DNA from 2 places in the Halomonas sp. R57-5 genome. Region 2 is predicted to be linked to the other one. Evidence: predicted binding sites of a transcription regulator. Region 2 holds the regulator's gene; the other holds the start of a gene.

What was found. The regulator FNR, encoded in region 2, switches genes on or off when oxygen is low (the NO sensors DNR and NnrR bind a similar motif). The targets are predictions, from matches to a motif close to TTGATNTANATCAA.
Positions count from the first base shown of each region.
Region 1: the regulator FNR is predicted to act here: its motif matches at 10,224-10,237, upstream of HALO_RS12200 (HAD-IC family P-type ATPase).

Region 1 covers NZ_LN813019.1:2,638,982-2,651,054, forward strand. The annotation lists gene HALO_RS12155 (ABC transporter substrate-binding protein) at 1-1,189, shown strand, start outside; gene HALO_RS12160 (SDR family NAD(P)-dependent oxidoreductase) at 1,257-2,060, opposite strand; gene HALO_RS12165 (toxic anion resistance protein) at 2,331-3,509, opposite strand; gene HALO_RS12170 (hypothetical protein) at 3,573-4,514, opposite strand; gene HALO_RS12175 (YgaP family membrane protein) at 4,626-4,814, opposite strand; gene HALO_RS12180 (endonuclease/exonuclease/phosphatase family protein) at 5,273-6,394, shown strand; gene HALO_RS12185 (ATP-grasp domain-containing protein) at 6,714-8,021, shown strand; gene HALO_RS12190 (extracellular catalytic domain type 1 short-chain-length polyhydroxyalkanoate depolymerase) at 8,595-9,500, shown strand; gene HALO_RS12195 (hypothetical protein) at 9,776-10,150, opposite strand; gene HALO_RS12200 (HAD-IC family P-type ATPase) at 10,345-12,073, shown strand, end outside.
Region 2 covers NZ_LN813019.1:1,195,322-1,202,540, forward strand. The annotation lists gene HALO_RS05355 (DUF294 nucleotidyltransferase-like domain-containing protein) at 1-1,547, shown strand, start outside; gene HALO_RS05360 (DNA polymerase III subunit epsilon) at 1,553-2,206, shown strand; gene ttcA (tRNA 2-thiocytidine(32) synthetase TtcA) at 2,308-3,219, shown strand; gene fnr (fumarate/nitrate reduction transcriptional regulator Fnr) at 3,212-3,958, opposite strand; gene hemN (oxygen-independent coproporphyrinogen III oxidase) at 4,041-5,474, opposite strand; gene HALO_RS05380 (sulfite exporter TauE/SafE family protein) at 5,553-6,245, opposite strand; gene ccoS (cbb3-type cytochrome oxidase assembly protein CcoS) at 6,242-6,487, opposite strand; gene HALO_RS05390 (heavy metal translocating P-type ATPase) at 6,484-7,219, opposite strand, start outside.

The sequences.
Region 1 (12,073 bases), 1.4 Mb from region 2:
CCTGAAGCGTCAATTGGAATCGATTTTTGGGCTGGAAATTCGTAACAAAGCAAAATCCATCGATAATTTGCTAGATGAGATTTTAGACAATGCCCGTTTGGCTAAGTCGCGTTATGACGTCGTGGCCTGTGACCTACCCTGGTTTGGTGAGCTAGCGGCGAGTGGAGTGCTTATGCCTCTCGACGCGTTAATCAAACGCGATGATTATGATCTCTCCGATTTCCACCCAATGGCTATTCAGAGCTCCAGATACGCAGGCAGCCAGTACGGAATACCGGTTCAAACAACCCCCGAATTGCTTTGCTATCGCCAGGATATTTTCGAAGCAGCGCAGTTGCCGCCTCCCACCACAACGGAAGCGCTGGTTAAAGTGGCAAGGCAGTTACATGCCCCTTCCAAAGGACGTTACGGTATCGCCTGGAATGCGGCGAGAGGAACGCCCCTTGGGCACACCTTTAGTTTTTTAATGGCGAAGTTCGGCCAGCCGTTGCTTAATTTACCCATCTGTCAGGGCGGTTATGACTTTCAGCAAGCCGCGGGCGAGCAACTGCGACCTATGTTCGACTCAGATGCCGCTTATCGGGCCTGCGAATATATGCTGGATATTTTGAAATATTCGCCGCCTAATATTCTCACTATGTCCTGGTACGAGCGAGCCAAATCGTACGCTTCTGGGGAAGTCAGTATGGCCTATTGCTATACACTTCTGGCGCCTCTGTTTGAGTTAGATAAGCAATCACCGGCGTATGGCAACACTGGCTACTTACCCCATCCAATTGGCAATCACGGTCGCGCTATAACTCCCATCGGCGGTTATGCCCTGGCCATTCCTGCTAACTTGGCACCAGAGCGAGTTGAGGCAGTCTGGACGGCGCTTAAGCACCTGACCTCTGCCAACATGTCCAAGCTTTATATTATGAATGGCAGCCTGGTAACGCCTCGCTTTAGTGTCAGCCAGGATCCTGAAGTGTCTGCATTATCGCCGCTGATTAAAATCGTCAATGATATGGCTAAACAGGACATTTTACAGGCCTGGCCACGCCCGCCTGTACCTGGAATAACTGACATCATTAGCATCGCGGGGAATGAGATATTCGACGTGCTGGATGGACGGCGCTCGATCAAGAAAGCGCTCTCTATTGCTCAAGAGCGTGCCGATAAGGTAATGCGAAGCAGAGGCGTTTACTGATTGAGCGGCAAAATGAACGATCCCCATGTTCCAGTAAGCAAAACATGGGGACGATCAACGCGGGTAGCTACTGCATGATCATACCGCCATCGATCATAAGCAGTTGTCCTGTCATGTAATCCGATTCCTGACTGGCCAGAAAAGAAGCGGTACCGACCACATCTTCAGGGTAAGAGTAACGCTTCATTAGAATCATTTTCTCAGCAAGTTCATCCATCGACTGTCCCTGCTTATCGAATTTGCCGATGCTAACCAAATCTTTATCGAGCTGTTCCCATAGTTCAGTGCGCACTACGCCGGGGCCATAGCCATTAACGGTAATATTGTGATCCACGAGCGCTTTAGCACCGCCGTTGATCATGGCTAGCACCGCATGTTTGCTGCAAGAGTAGGGGACTACATCGTCAAACGCTTGGCGAGAAAGAATCGAGCCAACGTTAATGATTTTATAAGGGCCGTTGTCTTTACCCTGGCTGATCATCTGCTTAGCGGCTTCCTGCATGCCAAGCAGGCAGCCCAACGCGTTAACATCCATAATCTGGTGCCAGTTTTCCTCGGTAATATCGAGAAACATCAATGGCTTGTTGATACCCGCATTATTGACCATCACGTTCAAGCTGCCAAAGGCGTCGACAGTGGCTTTAACAGCGGCAGTTACTTCAGCACGGTCGGTCACATTGAGTTTGACCGCAATGGCGTCGCCGCCGTTTGCCTTGATACGTGCGGCAACTTCTTCGCACCCTTCAAGGTTGATATCCGCCACGCAAACGTTTGCTCCTTGTGCAGCATAGTGTTCGGCAACGGCGGCCCCCATGCCACGTGCAGCGCCGGTAATCAAGCAGTTTTTACCTTTAAGTCGAGTGTTGTCCATGAGCTTACCTTGTAAGTTTTGTTTTGGGTCAGTCCACGCTACCAACGTTAATTAATCCTGGTGACTTGGCGCATGGAGCCTTTGTTAACAAGGGCTTCCGTCGTTTATTCGTCAATGCGAATGACAGTTTTTTATTACCTTGTGTTGACATATTCTCGGGATGTCGTCTTCGCAATGACAGGTTGGTCTGTTGCTAATATGACCAGATTGGACGTTTCAGTGGGCGTTGCGATGGGAAAGCGAATCTAATGAGAGCTTGATGACATCTTCTTAGTCGTTGGCAGTGGGGTCGTACTTGTGTTGCGCCTGATTACCTTCGCTTAGACGCTCAATGGATGCGTTACCTTGCTTCGCCAGGGTTGCCAAGCGGTTGATCTGCTCGTCCAGGCGGGGTAGGGCTTCCTGACGATAGTTTGAGAGATCATCAATGGCGCCCATCACCTCCCCAAACGCTTCCTCAAGCACTTGCATGTCGAGCATTGCGGAAGAGGCTCGTTTCTGGATGTCTACGCCTTGCTGGCGCAGCGCCTTGGCAGTGCCGCCAATCATCTGCGAGGTGGTCGTGTTGAGGGCTTCGACGCGATCCAGCACTAGACGCTGGTTGGCCATTGCCATGGCGACCGTCACTGCCACGGTGAGGGCTGAGACGGTGACATTGATGGCTCTGTCCACACCGCGCATCAATTCCCGGTTGTTGCGGATGATCACTTCCAGCGCCAGCACACCCTGCTGGCTTACCGCCAGCTGCTGCTGGAGATCAACGATGCGCTGCCGAAGTGGAAACAGTAGTTCTTCCTCAAGAAATTGACGCCGTGGGTCATCGCTGTCTCGGGCGGCTATCTCGTCGCACAGGCGTTGATCAATCAAGCGCCCCAGGGCGATCTGGCGGTTCAGCTCGGTTAGGATGTCATTGAGGGCTTTCTGGTCATCGCTCAGCGTCAGGTTGTCACGATGTAGCATGTCGCGACCGCTTTCCAGATCCTCAATGATCGCATCCAGGGCTTGCTGAGCATTCTCAAACTTATGGAAATAGCGCTGTAGCCGACTATCGATACCGGGAATGATCGCTAGAACGCGATCCAACGCGCTTGGCATCAGGCGATGACGTGAAGGGTCGAGACCCTCCATGCGGCCGCGTAGATCGGTCAGTGCCTTGGCAACGGGCCCTCCTTCATCGCCCTGGTGGGCCAGCTTGCGCAGTGGCGTTTGTAGCATGGCGCTGCGGTGGGCGGCCTGCTGTTGCAACTCAAGGCCCATCTCGTCCACGGCCCGGCGCTGGCGAACAGTTGACGCCTCGTCACCCTCGGCAAGGATATCCTCGACAAAGCGGTCGGCCATCGCCTCAAGCTCAGGGTCGCCGGAGCCGGCTTGACTCGTGCCCAACTGGCTGGCGATCTCGTCCACCGGGGGCAGGGAGAGGCGAGGTTGGTCATCGGATTGCTGCGTCATGGGCATCTCCTGAGCTGTCTAATAAAAACGTATGAATACCGCTCGCAGCCAGTGGCCGCTGGATTACTCCTTACGGGCATAGCGATCCGCGCCTTCGACAAATTGGCGCAGATCCTCCAACGCCTTCTCGGTGGTGACCGAGGCCTGTGGTCGTGCCGTCTCAATACGCGCCATGGAAACGGCGGTATCATCAAGCACGGTCAGGGCGGATTCAATGCGGGCGGAGAGCTTATTTAGCCGATGTTCGGTCTCTACCAGCAGATCCAGGCGTCGCACCAGCGCGGCGCGTTCTTCATCGCTTAACCGTTTGCCCTCCCGGTCCAAACGATCCCGAACGTAATTACCATCGACGCTAACCACCCCGCGCGCCTGCGAAGCCATGGTCGTCAGCGTATCCACCGCGCCGAAACAGACCTGGGTAACCAACCCCCGCGAGCGCTCGAAGGCCAGCTCGCCAGTTTGGAATCGGCCACTCAGCACGTTCATTACATGGCGGTAGCGGCTATAGAGGCGATCTGAAAGGATCGCTAGGTCAGGGCGCTGCACGTCAAGTAGGCTCTGTTTGGCTTGACACATGGCGAGCACAAGGTCGTCGGATCCCACGGGCGGCCTTGCTGGATCAAGCACTAACACGCCAGCTTCATAGGCCTTGCGCTCCTCTTGGGCACGGCGCTGATGGGCTTCGGCCTCTCGTTGTGCTTCCCAGCGACGTTCGCGGCGGCGGGCCAGCCAGCCGCGCAGTCTTCGCTCGATAGGCAGCGCCACAGGAATGGCAACAATACCCGCTAGCCAGCCCAATAGGCTCGGGCTGAAACCACCCCATAGGGAGGTCAGCCACAGCAGCATACTGATAAAAGGGATGATCAGGCAGTAGCGGGCGATGACCTGCAGGCGGCCCTGGGTCGCCACTGGAAGTGCCAGCCCAGGGTTGAATAGGCCAACCAGTAGCCAGGGCAGGCAGGTCATAAACAGGCCATAGGAAAATCCCTGCAGGAATCCCAACATAGATGCGGCTATCCTTCGGTCATGGAACGCAAACACGAAGTGTAGAGTAACTGAGGTTGGGACGCTAAGCACCCGTTGGGCAACTGCAGGGCATTGGCTGACGCTGAGGTGTTATTTAACCTTGCAGGTATTGATGCCCAGTAGCTTGTAGGCTGGGCAAAAGTTAAATAGCCCGGTGGCTAACGGCACCACGCCGATCCAGCCCCAAACACCGATGGTTCCGGTTAGGGCCAGTACGATCAGTGCAATGCCTACCAGGATGCGTAAAATCTTATCGATACCGCCTACGTTGCTAGTCATGACAGGCTCCTCAAAAAAACTGGGTTCAAGTGCTTAAAAATAGCCGCAGTAGCGGCTGTCAGTGCCAGGGCAGTGGTGCTGGTTTATGGGCGTTATTGATACGATTACCTCGTTGGGTTTTTAGGCATAGGTATCAATCATTTTTATTGGCTTTTGATATAAGTTAATAACCTGTACTTATATAACGAGCATAGCCGCCTTTTTGCTCATGAACACGAGGCAAGTGGTCGCAGCTTGATCTATATCAAGCCTGTGGGGCTTTTAGTGGTTGCGAACAGCTGTATCGCTGGAGAAGGGCGCAATTACTTGGATGGGCAGGGGCCATGACGGCGTCTTCCAGATAAAGAGCATGCGTCTATCCGGAGAGGGGTATGCTTAAATCGTCACAATATCTGCGGCAATCTAGGCCGGTATAACTGGGATTCTCCTGGTTACCGTTGCTGCGTTTGAGAGGTTTCATGCTGTTAAAACTGCTTCTCTGGGTGATCCGTTTATTGGTGATCTTGATGTTAGTGGTGGCCTTGCTGCCATTAATACCCAGCGGTCAATGGTGGGTCAGGCTGTGGGATTTTCCGCGCCTGCAGCTAACGGGCGCGCTGGTTCTGCCACTGCTGCTCCTGGGTGTGCACGCGTGGCTTAAGCGTCCACGAAAAGAACACGCCGTGTGGGGCGTTGTCATCCTAGCCATAGCGGGGTGGCACTTAACGCACATCCTGCCGTTTACATCCGTTTGGTCGACCGAGGTGCCTACCGCTGAGGTACAGCCTGGTGAAAACCGGACGACGCTCAAAGTGCTGACGGCCAATGTTACTTACACGAACGATCACTACGCTGAAGTCCTGGAGATGGTTCAGCGTGAAGATCCCGATCTACTGCTGCTAATTGAAGTCAATAGCGCCTGGGCCGAGGGACTGGCGCCCCTTGATGAAGATTATGCCTATCGAGTAGGCGAGGTACGCGGTGAGGGCCTTGGGATAATGCTGTGGTCACGAATTCCGCTGCTGGAAGATGAGGTTAAGTATTTGGTCTCTGAGCGTAGGCCCTCAATTTTCGCGACCATCGACGCGCCAGGCATTGGGCCCGTGCGCTTTGTTGGCGCCCACCCGGTGCCGCCAGGCTTAGAGGAGAGAACCGTCAGCAACGAGGATAAACGTCGGGACAGTCGTGAACGCGATGCAGAGCTGATGCTCATTGCCCGTAATGTTGAACAAGACCCGGACAACCGCTGGATCGTCACTGGGGACTTCAATGACGTAGCGTGGTCTGACACCACTAAGCTTTTTGCCGATTTGAGTGATCTTAAAGATCCTCGCCGTGGTCGGCGACTGCTCAGCACCTACCATGCAGAACACCCATGGTGGCGATACCCGATTGACCACCTGTTCGTTTCTGATGGGTTCCATCTTATTGATATCGACAGAGTGAAGGTGCAGGGTTCGGATCACTTTGGTCTTTCTACCACGCTAACCGTTGGTCAAAAAGATCAAGGAAAACCAGAGGCTTCTCCCGAGGAGGAGGAGGAAGCTCAAGAGATGGTCGAGGAAGGAGCTGAAGACGCTGCCGAGCATGATGGTGGTTAATCACAGGCAGCTAGGGGCATCGATAAAGCCGGGTTTTTGTTAATTTTTAAAATAGGTGGGGCTATTGTGCCCTAGAAGACAGGCAGAATTATTCTTTAATAATCTTTAGATAACTTCTACAGCTATTCAACAGGAATTCTACAGTTTAGTTGCCATTTGTAACCGTATCGACTAGCTTAATTACTAGGGGTGCGCTAAAAAATACCCTAATGCTGGCTTACTCAATCGCCACTGAGCACCACTGACTGCGGCTCAGCTCACTTGGTGCGCTCTAATCCCAGCGCAGTCAATTTGGGTCAACCAGCAAGGAGGACATTGAATGTCGATAACATCAGAAAAGCAATTACCCGAAGCAGTAGCGGCTTGGCGTGATCCAGAATTGGACTCGGTTAAAGGCACTGAGACCCCTAAAGATCCAAATAAGGGTTACATCGCCCTACTTGGCTGGAGTGTGAACGCGATCAAGGCTGCGCAAAAATTTGACCGCCGCTATGTCGTTGTTGCGCCGGAGTGGGCCGCGGATTTTTGTACTGCTAACAATATCCCTTTTCTCCCCTGGGACTTCATTCGACTGAATGATCGGTCGATGGAAATTGCTGAAAGATTGAAAGAAGAAGGCGTGGACGTTGCCATCCCGCTGTTTGAGGAAACCGTTGAGTGGTCCGGCGCGATCAACTCCGTGCTCCTTGATAGTCCGCGGATGTTCGGACAGTCCATCCTTTTCCGCGACAAGGCCCTAATGAAGCGCCGTGCTCAGTTGGGTGGCATTCGTGTCGGGATCTTTGAAGAGGCTCATGAGAAAGAGGACATCGTCCGCTTCATGAAACGCGTCAACCAAACGCTGCTCAAATTGGACGGTGATCCGGATGACCCGATTCACGTCAAAGCATTCGACAAAGCCGGTTGCCTTGGCCACCGGATGATTCGGACGATAGACGAAATCGAGAATATTCCGGATGACGAATATCCGCTGCTGATGGAAAGTCACTTAAGCGGCTGGGAGTTTGCCGTAGAAGCCTGGATTCACGATGGCAAAATTCAGTTCCTGAACATTTCTGAATACGTGACGCTGGGCTATTCGGTCTTCGTACCCGCGACCGCGGAACTGGAAAGCTGGCGCAATGCGATCACCAAGCAGATTGAGTTGCTGATCAAAACGTTCGATATCCAGTTCGGTTTGATTCACCCCGAGTACTTCGTCACCGCTGATGGTGAGATGTACTTTGGCGAGGTTGCCTATCGTCCGCCTGGCTTTAAAGCGTTTGAGCTGATCGAAAAAGCCTACGGGTTCAACGCCTATCAGGCGTCGATGCTGGTGTTCGATCCGAAAAGCAGCAAAGAGGAAGTGGCTGCCTTCTTCCCACGCGAAGTGGTCGATGCGAAGGGTTATGCCGGTTGCTTTGGTGTATACCCTCGCCGTCGTGTTGTCAGCAAGCTGGAAATGCCGGAAGAAACGATTAATCATCCGTATTTCGAGTCACACGAACTGGTCGCGCCAACTGAAGAGACCGTTCCTGACCGCTCGGCCTTCGGGACGCATTGGGGCTTGCTATTCTTCTTTGGTGACGACCCCATCAAGATGCGCGATTTGCTAAAAGCCCAAGAGGATCTGGACTTCTACGTCTAACGTTCGTTAACGCAATGCGCTGATCTATGGGCGCGTGTATCAGTATCAGGAGTACTCAACCTCCCGATGCTGATATACGCGCCCTTTATTTTTGTCTGCGCTCCGAGAGAAAATTGATGCATCCTATATTTATATTAAAAATCAATTGCTTATTATTTTTCTGACTTTTTCTTTGTTGTGCACCATACGGTACTGACTGGCTAGACGCGTTGGTACTACCGTGCTAAGTTATTGTTAATAAACGGTCTAACATCTGACTGATAACACTTGAAGTGTTTTTGGTCTGCCTGAATGCTTAAAATTCCACTGCTATGTTCGATAGCGCACGGTAAGTGTTTGCTTTAAGGGCCATCCTACAGGTGAGCGAGGCAAAGGATATGCCTACACAGGGACGTTGCGCTATGCGCTGCAGGGGACGCAGCGCCCCTTTCTCACAGTAAACCGATTGTTCGATAGTATCTCATTCTTCGTACCGCGCTTTGTCCTTGGCATCAGGGATCGTTACCTGGCGCTGTTCTCAACGGGTGGTTTCTATCCTCGGTTTGGCAGAAGTAAACTGGCAAAGGAGGGCATATGCCGACATCTTCAGTTAGCCTTGATCGTCTGACCGACATGAAGCAATTCGGAACTGACCCTGGGTCGTTGCATGCGGATACTTACATACCTAAGAACTTCCCAAAGAACGGGCCGCTCGTGGTCGTGCTACACGGCAGTACCCAGTCGGCAGAGAGTTATAATCGCGGTTCAGGCTGGTCTTCCCTCGCTGACGAATGCGGGATAGCACTCCTGTATCCGGAGCAAAGAAAAACCAATAACCCGCTTAGTAGCTTTAACTGGTTCAAGTCTGGCGACAGCCGCCGGGGAGATGGAGAACCGCTCTCTATTCGCCAGATGATCGAGCAGGTCGTTGATGATCACGCCATCGACCCGTCGCGCATCTTCGTCACCGGGATGTCTTCGGGGGGCGCCATGACATCTGTGATGCTGGCCACCTATCCTGAGGTGTTTGCAGGTGGGGCGATCATCGCTGGTTTACCCTACCGCAGCGCGGACAACCTTATAGAGGCGATGGTTCGTATGAAGGGGTATGGGGGCCCATCGGATCACAGGCTCGACGCGCTTGTGCGCGAAGCCTCGACCTTTGAAGGCCCTTGGCCAACGATATCGGTCTGGCATGGCGGTAGCGATTCGACCGTCGATAATGCCAACGCCGATTCCATCGTTCGGCAGTGGCAGCAGATCCACAAGGTTGAAGGGCCACCGACACGTGTAGAGGAACTCGATGGTTTTCCCCGCCAGATCTGGTGCAATGCGGGTGGGCAGGAGGTGATCGAGGAGTACATCATCAAGGGAATGGGCCACGGCACACCGATCATGGCCGGTGGAGACGAAGGCCTAGGGGAAGCAGACAAGTATATGCTGGAAGTCGGCATTTCTTCGACCCGCCATATAGCGCATTTCTGGGGCCTTACGGAGTAGTGGAGCGGTGGTCGGGCGTGTCCCGCGGCCACCGCTCTTTAAATCTGCGCATTACCTCCGCCCCAGTCACATTTGCCTAACATAGCTGCCTGGGGCGTACTCCATGTCGGGTAGCCTTTTGAACCAATGCCTGGCGCCGGAGCTAGATGTCCTGAGTGCTCCTTCTTAGCCTCGCCAGTGAAGCCCGCACAAACCTATCCAGACTGCCGCATTGAGTATCGTCGAACAGCATAAGCACTATCCCCCTCCAACGATTGCAGTATTTATTTCAAGTCCTATAGTTCACACCAAATACGCTCTCGGAAGTCTTCACTAAGCTCTGACACGTTGCGCATACGGTTAAAAGTGGCTTCTGTCATATCACCAGCAATTTGGTGATAGCAAGACGCTACTGATTCCGGTGTCAACGGCCCATTGAGGCCCAGCATGCAGTGGGTGAGCTTGCTATATACCGGTGCCATGGTCGCAAGAAAATCGATTTCATGGCGCAATGCGTCGTTAAGTGTTGCTAGCCAAAGGCATTGCAGCTTGGCCGCCGAATGGGTCGTTTCAGTCCACGGCTGATACCAAAAAGTGAGAAAGTCTTTGTTATCGAGCATGTTGCTATTGGCGATGTTAAGAGCGGCGTTTGGAAACGTTGATGTTGTCATTTTCTTGGCTCCTCAAGTGAAGTAATAAGTATAGTGCTCATCAATTTCACAGCCGTATTTAATAGCCGCTGGTTTGACCGACATCAATGTTGTAGTGGGGTAAATAATGGCTAATGAAATGTGCCGTGGCGGTAGTGCTCAACCTGTAGCGGCGATGCCTGATTCCCTCTGTTTTTGCTGCTTTAGGAGACGGTATGGAGACACCCACTGCCGAAAACGGAACGTTATTAGATAACCGACCAGCGGAGGTTCATGCTCGGCATGCTGATGATGTCCTGGCCGACTTGGCGACTTCGCCTTCAGGACTAGCGGTCGATGAAGCTTCAAGGCGCTTGGAGAAGTACGGACGTAATCAGTTACCAGCAGTGGCTGGTCGACACCCGCTGCTTCGCTTTCTTTCTCATTTTCATAACGCGTTGATCTATTTCCTGTTAGCGGCCGCTGGCGCTGCATTGCTGCTGGGGCATTTTGTCGATGCAGCGGTCATTGTGGCAGTGGTATTGATCAACGCTGTGGTCGGCTTTGTGCAGGAAGGCAAGGCGGAAAAAGCGCTCAGTGCCATCCGTAACCTTATCGCACCGCACGCTCATTTAGTCAGAGAAGGAAAGCACGTCGAAGTACCCGTCGATGAAATCGTTCTGGGCGACATCGTATCCTTGGAGGCAGGAGATCGAGTGCCTGCAGATCTGCGTCTTATTCGTGCCAGTGCATTGCGAATCGAGGAAGCTATCCTGACCGGCGAGTCGGTGGCTGCAGAGAAGCGGGTGACACCAGCGCCAAAGGAGGCCGCACTTGGCGATTGTCACTCCATGGCTTACTCGGGCACGTTGGTGGCCACTGGGCAGGCGACAGGGGTTGTGGTGGCCACCGGGATCGATACTGAGATCGGACGAATCAGTACGCTGCTGCGCGATGTTCGACCACTCACTACGCCACTACTACAGCAGATCAACCGCTTCGGGACGCAGTTCACCTGGATTACCTTGGTCGTGGCGGTCGTATTGTTTGCCTTTGCGGTGCTAGTGCGCGGGCATATCTGGTCGGAGGCGCTGATTGCCGTGGTGGCCTTAGCCGTCGCGGCGATCCCAGAGGGGCTGCCTGCCGTTATTACCATCACGCTCGCTATCGGCGTGCAGCGTATGGCACGGCGCAACGCCGCTATTCGGCAGCTTCCTGCGGTGGAGACGCTGGGAGCTACGTCGGTTATCTGCTCCGACAAGACCGGCACGCTAACGCGCAACGAGATGACCGTACGTCGGTTGGAAGCCTGCAGCGGCCGAATGATGGTGTCCGGGTCTGGCTATGTACCGGAAGGGCGACTGACAGCGGAGACAGCGGCGAACGTGGAGGATACACGGCCAACGGATATCGACTGCCTGATACTGGCCGGGCTGCTGTGTAACGATGCCCAGTTAAACCATACCGATGGAGAGTGGCATGTGATTGGCGACCCCATGGAAGGGGCGCTGGTGGCGTTGGCCATAAAGGCTGGCCTGGAACCCGAGTCTACTCGGCATGAGTGGCCCCGCCTTGACGAGATTCCTTTCGATGCCAAACATCGCTTTATGGCCACGCTCAACTGCCATGCATCTGAGGGGGCGCGTATTTTCGTCAAGGGTGCCCCAGACGAGTTGCTGCAACTATGCTCCCTTCAGGCGGGTGGCGAGGGAAGTAGGTCCCTGGAACGGGATGCCTGGACGGCACGCATCGCAGAGGCGGCTGCTCAGGGGGAACGGGTGCTCGGCTTAGCGACTAAGCGGGTGTCGTCCGGTACCCACAAGCTAACGTTTGCTGACCTCGATGACGAGTTGATTTTTGTTGGCTTAATAGGCTTTATCGATCCGCCACGAGAGGAGGCAATGGCCGCTATTAAAGAGTGCCACTCCGCCGGCATTATGGTGAAAATGATTACCGGCGATCACG
Region 2 (7,219 bases):
CCAAAGCGCTGTTTCAGCAACTGTGTCGTCACTACCCTGACTTCAGCAATTTCTTTCGCCAGTCGCTGACCCATAAGGCGCGTCTGCTGACCGAAAAGCGCGCCGAAGGGGGTGTCACCATGGCGGGCTTTATGTTGGCCAAAGTGAGCGAGTGTATGCGTGAGCCGCTGCTAATGGCGGCGACGACCGATATAGCCAGCGCGGTCAAACAGCTCAACGCTAGCCACGCCGATAGCCTGCTGGTAGAGACCCAGGACACCCTGGGGATGGTGACTAAAACCGATCTGCTCAATGCCCTGGTGCTGCAGGGCAGCGCGGTAACATCGCCGGTGGATGAGATTGCCCATTTTAATTTGGTGACTGTCGCGCCGGATCAGTATTTATTTGAGGTATTGGTGCTGATGACCCGCCATAAAGTGGCCCGGGTGGTCGTGATGGAGCAAAACGCCTTGAAAGGCGTTGTTGAGCTCACTGACGTGCTTAGCTACTTCTCAAGCCGTAGCTATGTGGTGAGTCTGCAGGTAGAGCAGGCAACCAGCTTAGAGGCGCTTGCAGCCGCCAGCCAGCGTACCCCGGAGCTGGTCAAAGCGCTGATGGCCCAGGGCGTTAAGCTGCGCTTTGCGATGGATCTGCTCGCCGCACTGAACGGTCGCATCATCAGTAAAGCCTGGGAGTTCACCATTAATGAACGCTACCACGGGCAGAGCTGCATGATGGTGATGGGCAGCGAAGGGCGCGGTGAACAGATTCTCAAAACGGATCAGGATAACGGCCTGATTCTGGCCGATGAAACCCAGTGGCCTGACCTTACAAGCCATATGCAGACGCTCACTGATACGCTGATTCAGCTCGGTTATCCGCCGTGCCCCGGCAATATTATGGTGTCTAACCCCGAGTGGGTGGCCACGGTGTCGCAGTGGAAAGGCCATATCGCCAAGTGGGCCAGGGAGCGTGATGGCGACAGCCTGATGAAGCTGGCGATTATGCTCGATGCCCATGCGGTGGCGGGTAACCCAAGCCTACTCGAAAGCGTTCGCGAAGAGCTGTTTGAACGCTGCTCGGGCGATGAGCTGCTGCTCTCCTATTTCGCCCGCACGGCGCTGCGTTTCTCGACGCCGCTGACGCTGTTTGGCTCATTGAAAAAGCCCCAGCACGGTATCGATATTAAGAAAGGCGGCATTTTCCCGATTGTTCACGGCGTGCGCACCATGGCACTTGAACGGCGGATTAAAGCCACTTCAACACTCGACCGGCTTGACGCCCTGGCCGCCGATGGCCGTTTGGATCGCCGCTTTGCCGATGACCTGGGTGAAGCGTTGGCACTGTTTTCCGAGCTGCGTCTTAAACAGCAGCTAAGCGTTTTGGAGACGCCTGCCGGTCATCAAGCCGGTGCCTCAGACGTCAACGCCCAAAACGGCAGCCGCGCTAACCGTGTGGTGGTGCAAAATCTCTCTTCCCTGGAGCGCGACCTATTGCGCGAAGCGATGCATATTGTCAAAGACTTTAAGCAGCGGCTTTCCCATCGTTATCATTTGGAGTATTCGTGAGCGGAATGCGGCTGTTAGATCGACACGTAGGGCTATTTAGCGGTTCATTGCGCACCTTACTGCGCCGTGAAAGTGATCGTCGGCGTTGTGCGGATTCTCCCTATGCGTGGCTGTTTCAACCTTATATGGGCGATGAGCTGGTAGCCCTCGTCTGTACGACAACGCTCACGTCGGCATCGCCGGTGATCAGCTTGGCGGCGGTGGTGCTGAGCCAGCAGCAGGTACGAACCAGCCGCGCTTTTGTGATGACGTTAGGCAGCACGAAACAGCCCGAAAGTGCGAAGCTGCGCCGTCATCATTTGCTATGTGAGGCAGGGGAGGTGCAGCCGCCAAGCAGTGATAACTTGAGCGCGTTAGTGGAATTTATCGGCAACCGGCCCATAGTGGGCTGGCAGTTGGAGCAGCGCATTGGAGCGTTGAATACACTACTGACTAAGCGGCTGAATTTTGCGCTACCCAATGCCCAGGTTGATGTGGCGAGACTGCATCAGCGCCAACTGCGGCGTTTGCATCCGGAGGTAGAAGCGCCCAGCAGCTTCGCCCAGGCGCTGGCATGCTGGCAGGTGCCTGCCATGGGTGTGCAAAGCGTGCTTGCCGAGGCAACCGCCAGCGCACTTCTGTATATGCGCCTACAGCGCGTTATGGCGGAGGTGGCATAGGAATGGTGGAAGCACTAGTGTTTGGGTCAGGCGGTGAGTGTTGTTAGAATGTGGCAATATTTCCTCTTTTAGCGCCTTTCACTATCGGCAGTGCTTATTTCATGCAATCCCTAGATTATTTCGACCCGCATTTTGACACGCCAGATGTTGCTCCTGCAGCCTCTCCAGACGCTGTGCAGGCTGATGCTAAGCAGAAGCGTGAATTTAACAAGCTGCAAAAGCGTCTGCGCCGAGAAGTGGGCAATGCGATTATTGATTACCAAATGATCAATGAAGGCGATCGCGTGATGGTGTGCCTCTCCGGCGGTAAGGACAGCTACACGATGCTGGAGATTTTGCGCAACTTGCAGCGCAACGCGCCAGTTAACTTTTCGTTGATAGCGGTCAATCTGGATCAGAAGCAGCCGGGCTTCCCTGAGCATGTGCTGCCTGCCTATCTGGACAAACAGGGGGTGGAGTATCATATCGTAGAACGCGATACCTACTCGGTGGTGAAAGAGAAAACCCCTGAAGGTAAAACCACCTGCGCGCTCTGTTCACGGCTTCGCCGCGGCTCGCTGTATGGGMTTGCCGAAGAGATTGGGGCCAATAAAATTGCCCTGGGCCATCACCGGGAAGATATTCTTGAAACCCTGTTTCTGAATATGTTCTTCGGCGGCAACCTGAAAGCGATGCCGCCCAAGCTGCTATCCGATGATGGTAAGAATATCGTTATTCGGCCGTTGGCCTACTGCAAAGAAGCGGATATTGCGGAATTTTCGCGGCTGATGGCGTTCCCAATCATTCCCTGCAACCTGTGCGGCTCCCAGCCTAATATGCAGCGTCAGGTGGTCAAAGAGATGCTCGCCGAGTGGGATGAGAAGTTCCCTGGCCGTCTGGAAAGCATGTTTAAAGCGGTGACCAATATTGCGCCCTCCCAGCTGGCAGACCGAAGCCTGTTTGATTTTGAGGGCTTAGAGGCGAAGCAGGCGGAGCTGCTGGCGGGTCGCATCCAGGCCTTCAACGTCAGCTAACCGTTTGCTCTTCCTCTTCGGCGAGGGTAATCAAACGCGGCATATCGAGAATATTGACCTCTCGCCCGGAAACCGCCACCACGCTTTGTTGCTGAAAGCGGCTTAAAATGCGGCTGACGGTTTCCACCGCTAAGCCCAGGTAGTTGCCAATATCGGCCCTCGGCATTGAGAGGCGAAAACTGTAGGGCGAGTAGCCCCGGCGACGAAAACGGTCCGAAAGGGTAATCAAAAAGGTGGCCAGCCGTTGATCGGCGGTTTTTCGCGAGAGTAGGCGCATCATGCGTCGGTCATCGCGTAACTCTTTGCTCATGCTCCGATACAGCTGGCCACGTAGCTCAGGGATCTCTTCTGAGAGCAAATCCAGGCGGTCAAAAGGAATCTCGCAAACGGTGGTGGTTTCCAGGGCGATAACGCTACCGGGGTAGTGCTCTTCATCAATGCCATCCAGCCCCACCAGTTCACTGGGCAGGTAGAAATTGGTCAACTGCTCACTGCCGTTACCTTCGGCGGTGACCTGTTTCAAACTCCCCGAACGCACCGCGTAAACGCTGGTAAAAGTATCACCCTGGCGAAACAGCGGCTCGCCTTTTTTCAGCGGCGCACGGCGGCGAATAATCGCATCGAACTGCCCCATATCGTCCAACTCAAGGGCAAGCGGCAGGCACAGCGAGCTAAGGCTGCAGGTTTGGCAGCGCGCTTCGTGGAGTAGCGAGCGTCGGCTGCTCATAGGTTCCAACATGCGGTGCTCCTTGAGTGGGTCAGGATAAAATTAGCAAATTCTTACTTATTGTGGTGCCGTTAGCATGCCTGCAATAAGGTGATTAAACAATCTTAGAGTAGCGCTGCCCTATTTGCCCAGAAAGATGGGTATCGAACGCCATGGCTAAATGGCGCACCAGCAGTCGACCCATGGGCGTGGCGTTAAGTCGATCACCACTACGGGTCAGTAGGCCATCTTGCTCAGCGCTCTGTAAACGCTCCAGAGCGGGGGCAAAATAGCGGGGGGCATCGATGTTCCAGCGCTGGCTGACCGCAGCCAGATCAATGCCCATATCGCACATCAGCCGCTCAATCACATCCCGCCGGATTAGGTCGTCATCACTCAACCGCACGCCTCGCACAGTAGCGAGCTGACCCTGATCCAACGCCGCCTCGTAGCTTGCCAGATCGCTCGGGTTCTGCGCGTAGACGTCATCAATACGTGAAATCGCCGAAACGCCAAGCCCGATTAAATCGCACTGGGCATGGCTGGAGTAGCCTTGGAAGTTGCGCTGTAGCGAGCCGTCGCGCTGAGCAATGGCCAGGCTATCATCAGGCCGGGCAAAGTGATCCATGCCGATATGTACGTAGCCAGCCGCGGTGAGCATTTCAATCGTGGTGCGCAGAATTGCCAGCTTCTCTTCACCGCCCGGCAAATCATCGACATTAATACGCCGCTGGGGAGCAAAGCGCTCGGGCATATGGGCGTAGTTAAATACTGAAAGACGCGCCGGATTGAGTTCAATCACCTGGCGGAGGGTATTCGCAAAGCTCTTTTCTGTCTGAAACGGTAAACCGTAAATAAGATCGAGATTGAGCGAGCGAAAGCCCAGGCGATGCGCCTCTTCCATCAGCGTTTCGGTGAGTACCCGCGGTTGAATGCGGTTAATGGCTTTCTGTACCAACGGGCTTAAATCCTGCACGCCCAGGCTAATGCGGTTAAAGCCTAACGACTGCAGGTGGCGCAGGGTAAATACATCCGCTTCCCGGGGGTCTATTTCAATCGCGTAGTCGCGATCGGCAGAGGACGAAAGGCCAAACCGGGCATCCAAACGATCAATCAGGTCGCCCATCTGATTCAAGCTAAGAAAGGTCGGCGTTCCGCCACCCCAGTGTAGCTGCTCCACCGGTCGTGATGTATCCAAGTGGCGTGCGGTCAGCACCATTTCACGGTCGAGCCGGGATAAGTAAGGCTCGGTCAGGGCGGTGTTCTTGGTGGCGATTTTATTGCATGCGCAGTAGAAACAGATCTTGCGACAAAAAGGCACGTGAACATACAGCGACAGCGAACGCTGACTGGCATTGCTACGCTCTAGTGCCTGGGTCAGGTCACCGGGGGTGAATTGGTCGTGAAATGACAGCGCCGTGGGGTAAGACGTGTAGCGTGGTCCGCTGGTGTCGTAGCGGCGCAGCAGGGCTTCATCCCACACCGGCTGCAAGGGCGCTGCCGCCACAGACGAGGCAAGAGGTGAAACCGCAGGGGCATGAACGGGCATGAAGGGGCGCTCCGACGTGAGGTAATGCCGCTAGCCTAACCCGTGACGAAAGCGTAAAGATTGAGCCATGTCATGCTATTAGAGGTTGTGTGCCGTAAGAGTCCAGAGCTGCCACAGCGCAAACGCGATAATCGTTAGTGCCGCCACGCTGCGCGTCGCCGGGTGGCGAATCAAGTGGCTTAGCTGGCGCGCAGCGAGGCCAGTGACGAGCAGCGCCGGCAGGGTGCCTAGCCCAAATGCGCCCATTAGCAGCGCGCCCTGGAGCGGGTCGGCAATCGCCAAGCTCCAGGCCAACATGGAGTAGACCAGCCCACAGGGTAGCCAGCCCCAAAGTGCGCCCAGCGCGAAGGCTTGAGGGATATACACCACCGGCATTAAGCGCCGCCCCACAGGCTCGATAAAGCGCCATAGACGGCGGCCAACCGCCTCCACTTTGAGCAGCCCTTTCCACCAGTTGGCGATATACAGTGCCATCAGGATCAGCATCAGCGCGGCAAACACCTGAAGCAGCATTCGTGCCGTGGCGGAAAGCGAAAATAGCGTGCCCAGCAGGGCAACCAGCGCGCCTGCGCTCATATAGCTAATAATACGGCCAGCATTGTAGCTGAGTAGCAGCCCCCCCATACGCGCTGGATGGCGCATGCTGGGGGGTACTGCAAAGGTGAGGGCGCTCATAATGCCGCCGCACATACCAATGCAGTGGGCACCGCCCATTAAGCCAAATACGAATGCCGCCAGCAGCGGCGGTAGATCAAGCCCTGTGGGATTCATGGCCGAGGCTCTTGGTCGTCGGGGGCGTTTTTATCTTTTGGTGCGACGGTTTTTTGCTTGGCTGGCGGGCGCTGGCGGCGCTGTTCGGGGGGAAGATCGTTGTCGTCCTCATCAAACAAGATGCGGTGCGCCGGGCCTTCTAAATCGTCGAACTGATCATTTTTGACCGCCCAGAAGAAGGCCCAGACGGCGAGTCCGAGCAGAATCAGCGAAAGCGGAATAAGCAGGTACAGAATCGTCATGCGGTTACCGGTGTTGACGTGCCAAGCGTTGGTGCGGGCTGGGGGCGCCAGCGTGACAGCCGCAGGGCGTTACCCACCACCACTAGCGAGCTAAGCGACATACCAATCGCGGCTAGCCAGGGCGGCACCAGCCCCATCGCCGCCAGCGGCAGCGCCGAAACGTTGTAGCACACTGACCAAATCATGTTCTGGCGCATGATACGCCGCGTTGCGCGGGAAATCTCGATGGCCTCAAAAATTCGCATTAGACGTGGGCTGAGCAGCACCGCATCGGCGCGGGTCCGGGCAAGATCTGTCGCTCCATTCATGGCAATCGCTACATCAGCGCCAGCCAAGACTGGCACGTCGTTGATGCCGTCACCAATCATCACCACAGTTTCGCCAGCGGCTTGGAGTTCTTTCATTCGGGCCAGCTTGCCCTCTGGACTGGTACCCGCGTGCCAGGTGGTAATATTGAGCTGGCTGGCCAGGCTTTCCACTGCATCCTGAGTGTCGCCAGAAAGCAGCTCTACGTTTAACCCCTGGGTCTGGAGGGCCGCGATCGTCGCCGCAGCGTCATCGCGAACGCCGTCATGCAGACCAAACCAGGCGCGGGGCATGCCGTTTTCGCTAAGCAGCAGCCATTGGCCCTTGGCGGGCGCCGACATACTGCTAGCCACGGCGCCATCGACAGCAAATTCGTACTTGCCCAACCGCCAGCGGGCACCGTTTAAGCTGCCTTCAAGCCCTTGC